Regions from separate parts of the Blautia caccae genome, predicted to be linked through region 3. Evidence: predicted binding sites of a transcription regulator. Region 3 holds the regulator's gene; each other region holds the start of a gene.
What was found. The regulator Rex, encoded in region 3, represses fermentation and respiration genes when NADH is low (regulators of the CRP and FNR family bind a similar motif). The targets are predictions, from matches to a motif close to ATTGTTAANTANTTAACAAT.
Positions count from the first base shown of each region.

Region 1: the regulator Rex is predicted to act here: its motif matches at 1,942-1,961, upstream of WMO65_RS24405 (DUF8180 domain-containing protein).
Region 2: the regulator Rex is predicted to act here: its motif matches at 1,911-1,930, upstream of serC (3-phosphoserine/phosphohydroxythreonine transaminase).

Region 1 is NZ_JBBMFP010000035.1:3,430-6,687, forward strand. It holds gene WMO65_RS24390 (ATP-binding protein) at 1-318, opposite strand, end outside; gene WMO65_RS24395 (methylenetetrahydrofolate reductase) at 356-1,273, opposite strand; gene WMO65_RS24400 (CooT family nickel-binding protein) at 1,369-1,551, opposite strand; gene WMO65_RS24405 (DUF8180 domain-containing protein) at 1,555-1,896, opposite strand; gene WMO65_RS24410 (SbcC/MukB-like Walker B domain-containing protein) at 2,022-3,258, opposite strand, start outside.
Region 2 is NZ_JBBMFP010000005.1:175,258-178,515, reverse strand. It holds gene WMO65_RS07495 (phosphoglycerate dehydrogenase) at 1-722, opposite strand, end outside; gene serC (3-phosphoserine/phosphohydroxythreonine transaminase) at 725-1,807, opposite strand; gene ilvB (biosynthetic-type acetolactate synthase large subunit) at 1,961-3,258, opposite strand, start outside.
Region 3 is NZ_JBBMFP010000002.1:164,552-167,809, reverse strand. It holds gene WMO65_RS02610 (NAD(P)H-hydrate dehydratase) at 1-1,477, opposite strand, end outside; gene WMO65_RS02605 (redox-sensing transcriptional repressor Rex) at 1,577-2,221, opposite strand; gene WMO65_RS02600 (ABC-F family ATP-binding cassette domain-containing protein) at 2,394-3,258, shown strand, end outside.

The sequences.
Region 1 (3,258 bases), on a different contig from region 3:
ACGTCCCATGACAAGCAGGTCATAATCATCATTTTCAATCAATGCATCATCAAACTTGAATTCCATATAATCAGCTTTTGTCATTCCGGCCGGAATGGGATTTTCCTTTGACATCTCCGCACGGGCCACTTCCTCACGGATATCGCCCAGAGTTGCCTCAAGCTCCATGCCCAGGACTTCATTTAAGTTTGAATTCGCATCTGCATCTACTGCAAGAATCGGTCCCCTGCCTTTTTCAGCCAGATACTGGATGATCAGGCCTGTCAGGGTCGTCTTGCCTACGCCGCCTTTGCCGGCAATTGCAATTACATGTGCCATGAAAAGGGCACCTCCTAAAATATGATTTTAATACATTTTAAACAAGTGTGCGAAGACCGCATCTGTCAATGATTTCAGATACGTCTTTCCATTTGTTCAGAGCATACAGATGGATACCGTTAACGCCCAGTGCGCGGTACTCATCGATCTGTCTGATTGTGTACTCGATACCTGCCTCTTTGAATGCTGCTTTCTTTTCATCAACAGCAGCGTCGAACGGATCTTTGTCGAACGGATTCGGGAAGATCCAGTTTTTGGAGATGATCTCGCAAAGTTTACGCGGCATTACACAGCCATTACGTGACAGTGCCATATTGATTGTAGCAGCCTGATCCAGAATCGGCATAATTCCAACGTCAACCGGCATTGTAACGCCTGCAGTACGGATGGCATCCAGCCAGCGTTTGAACTGCTCCATATCCCAGCAAAGCTGAGTCATGATGTAGTCAGCACCGTTATCCTGTTTCTGTTTCAGGACAGCGATATCAGATTCAAGACTGCGGCATGCGATATGTCCTTCCGGTGAACCTGCTACAGCGATTTCGATCTTATCGCCGAATTCTTTGCGGACATAAGCTACCAGATCTGTTGCGTAAGCGAAATCTCCGCCGGTTCCTGTCCATCCGAATGGAAGGTCGCCGCGAAGTGCCAGCATATGATCTACGCCATTGTCCAGGTAATTCTGAAGCTGTTCTTTGATTCCTTCTGCGGTGTTACCGATACATGTAAAATGTGTTACCGGGATGGTTCCGGCGTCTTTGATCATTTTACATACATCCATGTTCTTGCCCACATTGGTTCCGCCCGCACCGTATGTACAGGAAATGTACTCCGGCTGGTACTTACAAAGATGCTCGATCGTTCCCGGCAGATTTTCCATACCTTTGTCTGTCTTTGGTGGGAACAGCTCAAATGAAAGGAGCATTTTGTTCTTCATTGCTTCAGATAATTTCATAGTTACTACCTCCGCTTTGTTTATTTATTTTTAAGGCCGAAGCCCTAAAATCGTGTGTTGGCACAGCAGAAAGTCCTCCATACTTTTTCTGCTGCTTACTGGCAGTCCAGCTTAACAAGGCTGTTTGCAAGGTCCACCATTAATATTTTACCGATAATGGTTCGCTCCTCGCCCATGATGTCACGTATGATAAGCTTTTCACCATCTACGTCGATTCTGCTCACATTTCTGCAGATGACCGTGTTGTCATCGCTTCTCTGTACAGTTGCAAGACACATAGCCTACGCCTCCTTCAAATGTTCTTTTACCAGTGTCAGTGCCAGGCCCAGACGCATATTTCCTTTCTGGAAATCAGCAACGCCTTCCTTGATGGTCTTGGCTGCATCTTCCATGCCAAGCTTTGACAGATTATCTGCCATCTGATCAAGCTCCTGTGCGTGATGCTCGTTGTGGGAAAGCATATAGTTCAAAAGTGCTACCACTTCCTCTGTACAATTTCCGCCACATTCGCCCTCTGAACAGCTGCTGCAGCCGTGGCTGTGTTCATGGCTGTGAACATGGTCATGCTCATGGTCATGTCCGTGAGGAACCATGTTGCCATTTTCGTCGTTGATTAAATGCATTTTTCCATCCTTTCCCTACTGCTTTTCCCGCTTTTGGGCGCAGTAAATGACAATAATTTATCAATAAATTCATTATACATGCTTTCGGCTTTTTTATCAAGTTATTCTTATGTTTTTTTAGAGGTTCAAGCGGTGAAAAACACGGAACTTCCGCCCCTGTTTTTTTCCACCTCTATCCTGCATTCTATACGCTCTTTTAACTCCGGCACATGGGAGATGATTCCCACCAGGCAGTCCTCCCTGGAAAGAGCCGATAAAGTCTCCACCGCAGTCTCCAAAGACTGCTCATCCAGACTGCCGAAACCCTCGTCAACAAACACGGTCTCCACCCGGATGCCTCCCGCAAACTGCCCGATGACCCCGGAGACACCGAGGGCCAGGCTCAGCGCTGCCTGAAAGCTCTCTCCGCCGGACAGGGAACGGATGCTTCTCACCTTGCCGGTATGGTAATCATAGACATCCAGATCCAGACCGGACCTGGACTGCAGATTTTCCTTTTCCTCCCGCACGAGCAGTTCGTATCTGCCTGAAGACATGTGTTCCAGCCGCCTGTTGGCCTCCTGGGTGATCATACGGAAATAAGCGGACTGCACATAGCGCTCCAGGGATATCTTCGGCTTTCCCTTCAGGCTGCCGCAGGCAGTGTCAGAAAGGCCCTGCAGAGCCAGCCTGGTCTTCTCTGTCCTGCTGCTCTCCTCAAACAATACCTGAAGCTGTCTGCGCACCTCTTTTGTCCTTTCAAGAGCACTGTACTCCTCCCGGAGTTTATTACGCACAATTTTCAGCTGCTGTTCCGCCCGCTGTATCTGTTCCCGTACCTCCTCCTCCGGGCACAGTTTCTTTCCGCGCAGGGAAGGCGCCAGACTCCTGATCCTGATCTGCAAGTCCCTCACATGATTTTCATATGCCTGTGTTTCTTTCTCCATACGGTCCAGCTCTTCTCTGTCCAGACATGCCTCCATGGCCTTTGCCCTGCTTGGAAACTTCTGCTGTTTTACTTCCAGAAGCAGCTTTCCTTCTGCCTCTTTTCTTTCCTTTGCCAGCCTGGCTCCTCGTTTTTCACAGATCTGTGTCTCTCTTTCCGCGGCTGCCCGGCGCTGCGCATTCTCCTCCAGTCTTTTCCTGACCGCCTCTTGGGACGGAAGACCCGGGCGGCTTTTCGCCTTCTTTCTCTCCAGGCGCGCGTTTGTCTCTTTTATCAGTGAGGAGGCTTTTTTTTGCATGGCAGCACCGCTTTTTTTACCTGCCAGTACCTCTTCCCTGCGCAGATGCTCCATTCTGGTCTGCCATTCCTTCTCATTCTCCGCAAGGGCTGTCAGGGTCCTCTGCAGTTCTGCAGATGTCTTCTCCTTTTGTGCCTCC
Region 2 (3,258 bases), on a different contig from region 3:
GCCTCCGCCAGAGCTTCCTCATCCACCAGAAGATCTCTTGCGAAGTTCAGGATAACCACGCCCTCTTTCATCTGGGCGATCTCATCCGCGCCGATCATCTTTCTTGTGGATTCCATCAGCGGCACGTGAATGGTGATATAATCGCATTCCTTGTAGATCACATTCAGGTCATTGATGTGGTGAATGCTTCTGGAAAGGTTCCACGCAGCATCCACGGAGATGAAGGGGTCATATCCATAGACTTCCATTCCCAGATGTACCGCGGCATTTGCCACTTTTACACCGATGGCGCCAAGACCGATGATACCCAGCTTTCTGCCGCTGATCTCACAGCCGGCAAACTGTTTTTTCTTCTTTTCAGCCAGCTTTCCGATATCCTCTGTGGCTTCCTGGTGCTCCAGCCACTCGATACCGCCCACTATATCCCTGGATGCCAGCAGCATTCCGGCAATGACCATCTCCTTTACACCATTGGCATTTGCTCCCGGTGTGTTGAAGACTACCACGCCGTCCTTTGCGCACTCTTCCAGCGGAATATTGTTGACGCCGGCACCTGCTCTGGCAATGGCAACCACATTCTTCGGAAGCTCCATCTCATGCATGTTTGCACTTCTCACCAGCACGGCATCCGCATCAGACATATTGTCCGTGCTCTCGTATTTTGCCGGGAAATGCTCCAGTCCTACGCTGGAAATGGGATTTAAACAGTGATATCTGTACATGATCAAGCATTCTCCTTTTCAAATTTTTTCATAAAGGCAACCAGAGCCTCCACGCCCTCTATGGGCATGGCATTGTAAATGCTGGCACGCATGCCGCCTACGCTTCTGTGGCCTTTCAGATTCACAAAGCCTGCCGCCTGGGCCTCTTTGATAAATTTCGCATCCAAATCCTTATCTCCTGTGACAAAGGGAACATTCATAAGGGAACGGGAAGCCGGTTCCACGGTACCTTTGAACATTACGCTCTCATCCAGGAAATCATACAGGATCTTTGCTTTTTTCTCATTGTGCTCTTTCATGGCTTTCAGGCCGCCCTGTTTTTTCAGCCACTGAAATACCTTGCCGCACATGTAAATGCCGTAGCAGTTCGGTGTATTGTATAAGGACTCCGCGTCCGCATGTGTCTTATAGGTCAGCATGGTCGGTGTTCCCGGAAGCACATCCTCTGTGATCAGATCCTCACGGATGATGGCGATCACCACACCTGCAGGGCCGATATTCTTCTGCGCGCCGCCGTAAATAATACCGTATTTCTCCACGTCCATCGGTTCGGAGAGGAAACAGGAGGAAACGTCCGCCACCAGGGTCTTGCCCTTTGTGTCCGGCAGTGTTTTAAATTTTGTTCCGTATATCGTATTGTTCTCGCAGATGTACACATAATCCGCATCCGGGCTGATGGGAAGGTCGGAACAGTCCGGAATGTAGGAGAAAGTTTTATCCTCAGAGGACGCGATCTTGTTGGCTGTCCCGTACTTCTGTGCCTCCTGCCATGCTTTTTTCGCCCACTGGCCTGTTACGATGTAGTCAGCCACTTTGTTTTTCATCAGGTTCATGGGGATCATGGCAAACTGCTGATGGGCACCGCCCTGCAGAAATAATACTTTATAGTTATCCGGAATATGCAGCAGCTCTCTCAAATCTGCCTCCGCAGTATGTATGATATCCTCGAATGCTTTGGAACGGTGGCTCATCTCCATAACAGACATGCCTGTTCCTTTATAATCCAGCATCTCTTCTGCCGCTTCCCGCAGCACTTCCTCCGGCAGAACAGCCGGTCCTGCTGAAAAGTTATAAACTCTGCTCACTTGTTGTTTCCTCCTCTGTTGATTTACTCTTCAAAACGGTTACGCCACATGCCCCCTCTGGGGACACGTGGCATAAATTGCTTGACAAGAAGTATTCTACCTCTTTGTTATATTATTGTCAATAAAAACATTTGTCTTTCTACAAAAGACATATTATTTCTGTTTTGCTTTCAGGTCTTCCTCGTCGAACGCATCCTCAATGTTGGCCCCTGCCGGTACCATTGGGAATACCTTATCATCACTGTCGATCATGCAGTCCAGAACCACCGTTGTATTTAACCGGATGGCTTTTGCAAGGGCTTCCTGCAGCTCCTCTTTTGTGGTCACGCGGATACCCACTGCTCCCATGGCCTCTGCCAGTTTGACAAAATCAACTTTGTCTTTTAATACTGTATTAGAATATCTGCCCTCATAGAACAGCGTCTGCCACTGACGCACCATTCCCAGCACCTGGTTATTGATGACCACCTGGATAAGGGGAACATCATTTCTGGTGGCTGTTGCGATCTCATTCATGTTCATACGGAAACAGCCGTCTCCTGCCACATTGATGACCACCTTGTCCGGATTGCCCATCTTGGCGCCGATGGCTGCCCCAAGGCCGTAGCCCATGGTTCCCAGGCCGCCGGAGGACAGGAAGGTGCGGGGTGTTTTATATTTGTAATACTGAGCAGCCCACATCTGGTGCTGTCCCACCTCTGTTACAATTATGGCATCGCCTTTTGTCTGGCGGTAGATCTCCTCGATAATGGCAGGACCGCTTAAGCCCTCCTGGTTGTAGCGCAGAGGATATTTTTCTTTCAGCTCCTCTATGTATCCCAGCCACTCTTTATGTTCTTTCTGCTCCAGCATATCATTCAGGCGTTTCAGAACTTCTCTGGCGTCACCCACAACGCTGCAGTCAACCAGCACATTTTTATTGATCTCCGCTGCATCCACATCTATCTGGATCACCTTCGCATTTCTGGCAAAGTTTCTGGTATTGCCGGTCACACGGTCACTGAATCTGGCACCCACGGTGATCAGCAGGTCACATTTTGTCACACCCAGATTGGAGGCTTTGGTTCCGTGCATCCCCAGCATACCGGTATACAGCTCATCCTCGCCGGAAAATGCGCCTTTTCCCATAAGGGAATCGGTCACAGGAGCCTGGATCTTGTGTGCAAGTGTGCGCAGCTCCTCCCAGGCGTTGGACGCGATGGCTCCGCCGCCCACAAAGATAAAGGGACGTTTTGCCTCCCGGATCATATCTGCTGCTTTAGCCAGATCCGCTTCTTCAATCTCAGCCACATAGGGTTTCACCGGCTTTGGCACTGTAGTTTCAAATTCTGTCTTGGCTGCAGTCACATCCTTGGTGATATCCACAAGGACAGGGCCGGGCCGTCCGCTCTTTGCAATGACAAAAGCACGACGGATGGTCTTCGCCAGCTTTTTCACGTCTTTTACAATAA
Region 3 (3,258 bases):
AGATCTCCGCTGCCTGTGTAATGATATCCCCGGCAATCATGCTGTACTCACCTTTTTGGGCGGCGGCCATATCCCCTGCCATACCGTGGAAATAAACGCCGAGAGCTGCCGCCTCCCTGGCTGAAAGTCCCTGGGACAAAAATCCCATGAGGATGCCAAAGAGCACGTCCCCGCTTCCCGCTGTTGCCATACCGCTGTTGCCGGAGGTGTTGATAAATATCTCCTCGCCGCCGTCGGAAATGACGGTACGTGAATCTTTACACACGACTGTCAGGTGATATTTCCCGGCAAAACGTTTTGTCAGGTAAAGAGGCGCTTCCTTCCACTCCTCCACAGATACCCCGGAGATTCTGGAAAACTCACCCAGATGCGGTGTCACAAGGACCGGTGCCGGATATTGGGACAGCACTTCCATTCTGCCGGCCAGCAGATTCAGGCCGTCCGCGTCGATCAGCAGAGGTTTTCTGCCCTCCGCCAGTATGGTATACAAAATATCTTCCGCCTGCTGTCCTGTGCCGAGTCCCGGTCCTACCCCGATCACATCAGCCCATGCAAGCCCTTCCCGAATCTGTTCTTTTCGGATCTCTTCATCGTCATAAAAGCTGTACATGGCCTCCGGCAGCATTGTGGTCAGTGCCTGACGGTTCTCTTCCCTGGTATGTACCTTTATCATGCCTGCGCCGGCCCTAAGAGCCGCACAGGCGGAGAGATATGCCGCGCCGCTTATATCCCGGCTGCCGGCTGCCAGGAATATTTTCCCGAAAGTCCCTTTGTTCCCGTCCGGTTTTCTCGCCGGAATCCGGCACAGATCCTTCTCCTCACAGCTCTGTATGGACAGTTCAAAATCATTCTGAGGCAGCCTGTAGATTCCGATATCAGCCGTCCTTACCTTGCCCGCGCAGGATGCGCCCGGGTAGAATAAAAGACCTGCCTTCTCATAAGCAAAGGTGACTGTCACATCAGCCTTCACTGCGCAGCCCAGCACTTTCCCCGTATCAGCACTGATACCTGAGGGAATGTCCACTGCCATGACCTTTGCCCCTGACCGGTTCAGAGCTTCGATGGTGTCCCTGTATTTTCCGCCCACTTCCCTGGACAGGCCTACACCAAAGACAGCATCTACTATAGTAGTATATTCAGCAGGTACTGCATTCTTGACAAAGGATATATGATAATTTTCTGCAATTTTCACTTGCTTTCTCATTTCTTCTGTATAATGGTCCTTTTTTCCAAGTATACAGATATCTGCCGAGACACCTGTCATATGGAGTATACGGGCCACCGCTACGCCGTCCGCACCGTTATTTCCGGTACCGCAGAGCACCAGAACTCTTTTCAGAGGAAAATTTTCCTCCCGAAGTGCCTGACAGACACTCAGAGCTGCCCGCTCCATAAGTACCAGGGAGGGAACCCCGATCTCGTGGATCGTGTATTCATCCAATAGCTTCATCTGTCCGCCGGTTACGATTTGTTTCATATCATACACTCCTCTCTTATTCCGGTATGAATCAGGGACGTCTGTCAAACCTTCCTGCAGAGCAAAAGGCCGCCGCAAAAATTCCGCAGCAGCCTTTTCTTACTTTTTATGTTCGGTCACATAACAATTCAGGTTATAAGACAATCGCATGAGGCTCTCAGAAAGGTGTACATTTTCCACGATGACATCCTCCGGGACCTCCAGATCCAGATGTGCGAAATTCCAGATGGCTTTGATTCCGTTTTCCACCAGCAGGTTGGCTGTCTCCTCCGCGTTATTCTTAGGCAGAGTCAGCGCTGCTATCTGAACATCATTATCCTTCAGATACTGGGGAAGTTCATCCATCATAAGAATTTCGTTCCCACGGATAGAGATACCTTTCAGAACCGGATTCACATCAAATATACCCACCACTTTAAATCCGCGCTTTTCAAACTGTACATAATTGGCCAGTGCCTGTCCCAGATTGCCGGCTCCGATGATGATCATGTTGTGGGTCCTGTCGAGCCCCAGGATCTTGGCGATCTCTGTGTACAGGTACTGCACATTATAGCCGTATCCCTGCTGCCCGAATCCTCCGAAATTGTTCAGGTCCTGGCGGATCTGGGATGCGGTCACGCGCATCTTGCTGCTCAGCTCGTTTGAGGAAATACGTTCCACACCATCTTCCAAAAGTTCTCCTAAATATCTGTAATATCGGGGAAGTCTTCTGATGACTGCTTTCGATATGCATTTTTCGTCCACGACTTTACCCTCCTTATGTCTAAGTTTTCTGTTTCATATAGGAATATTATATATAATTGTTAAAATAAAGTCAAATACAATTCCAGTTATTGTTGTTTTTATCTGTTGTCAAATTCTGAATTTCCGATATAATAGGAAGGGTGAACCAAAAGATAAAGGAGATTCGTATAAAATGATACTGGCATGTCAAAACATTGAAAAATCGTTCGGAGGCATGAATCTGATCCATGATGCCTCCTTCCATATAGAAGAACGCGAAAAAGCCGCCCTGGTGGGCATCAACGGAGCAGGAAAATCCACACTGCTGCGCATCATCATGCAGGAGATTCCCGCGGACAGCGGAGAGGTAATCTTATCAAGGGGCAGGACCATCGGCTATCTGGCCCAGCATCAGGAGTTGGACAGCGCGCTTACCATCTATGACTCTCTGCTCCAGGTCAAACAGCATATTCTGGATATGGAGCTCCATATGCGCAGAACCGAAAAACAGATGAAGCACGCCCAAGGGGAGGAGCTGGACCGCCTGATGGAGACGTATTCCCGGCTGACCCATGAGTTTGAGATGGAGAACGGCTATGCGTATAAAAGTGAGCTTGTGGGCGTACTGAAGGGACTCGGCTTTCCGGAGAGTGACTTTGAAAAAGAAATCTCCACCCTGTCAGGAGGCCAGAAGACCCGTGTGGCCCTTGGCCGCCTGCTGCTGTCAAAACCGGATATCATCCTTCTGGATGAGCCTACCAACCATCTGGATATGGACTCTATCTCCTGGCTGGAGACGTACCTTTTGAATTATCCGGGAGCTGTCCTTATCGTATCCCACGACCGGTATTTTTTGGACAGGATCGTGACCAAGGTGATTGATATTGACAACGGAAAGGTAAGCTCCTTCAGCGGAAACTATTCCGCCTACAGTGAGAAAAAGGCCCAGCTTCGCAGAGATGCCTACCAGGCCTACCTCAATCAGCAGCAGGAGATCAAACACCAGGAGGAAGTCATTGCCAAATTAAAGCAGTTCAACCGGGAAAAGTCCATTAAGC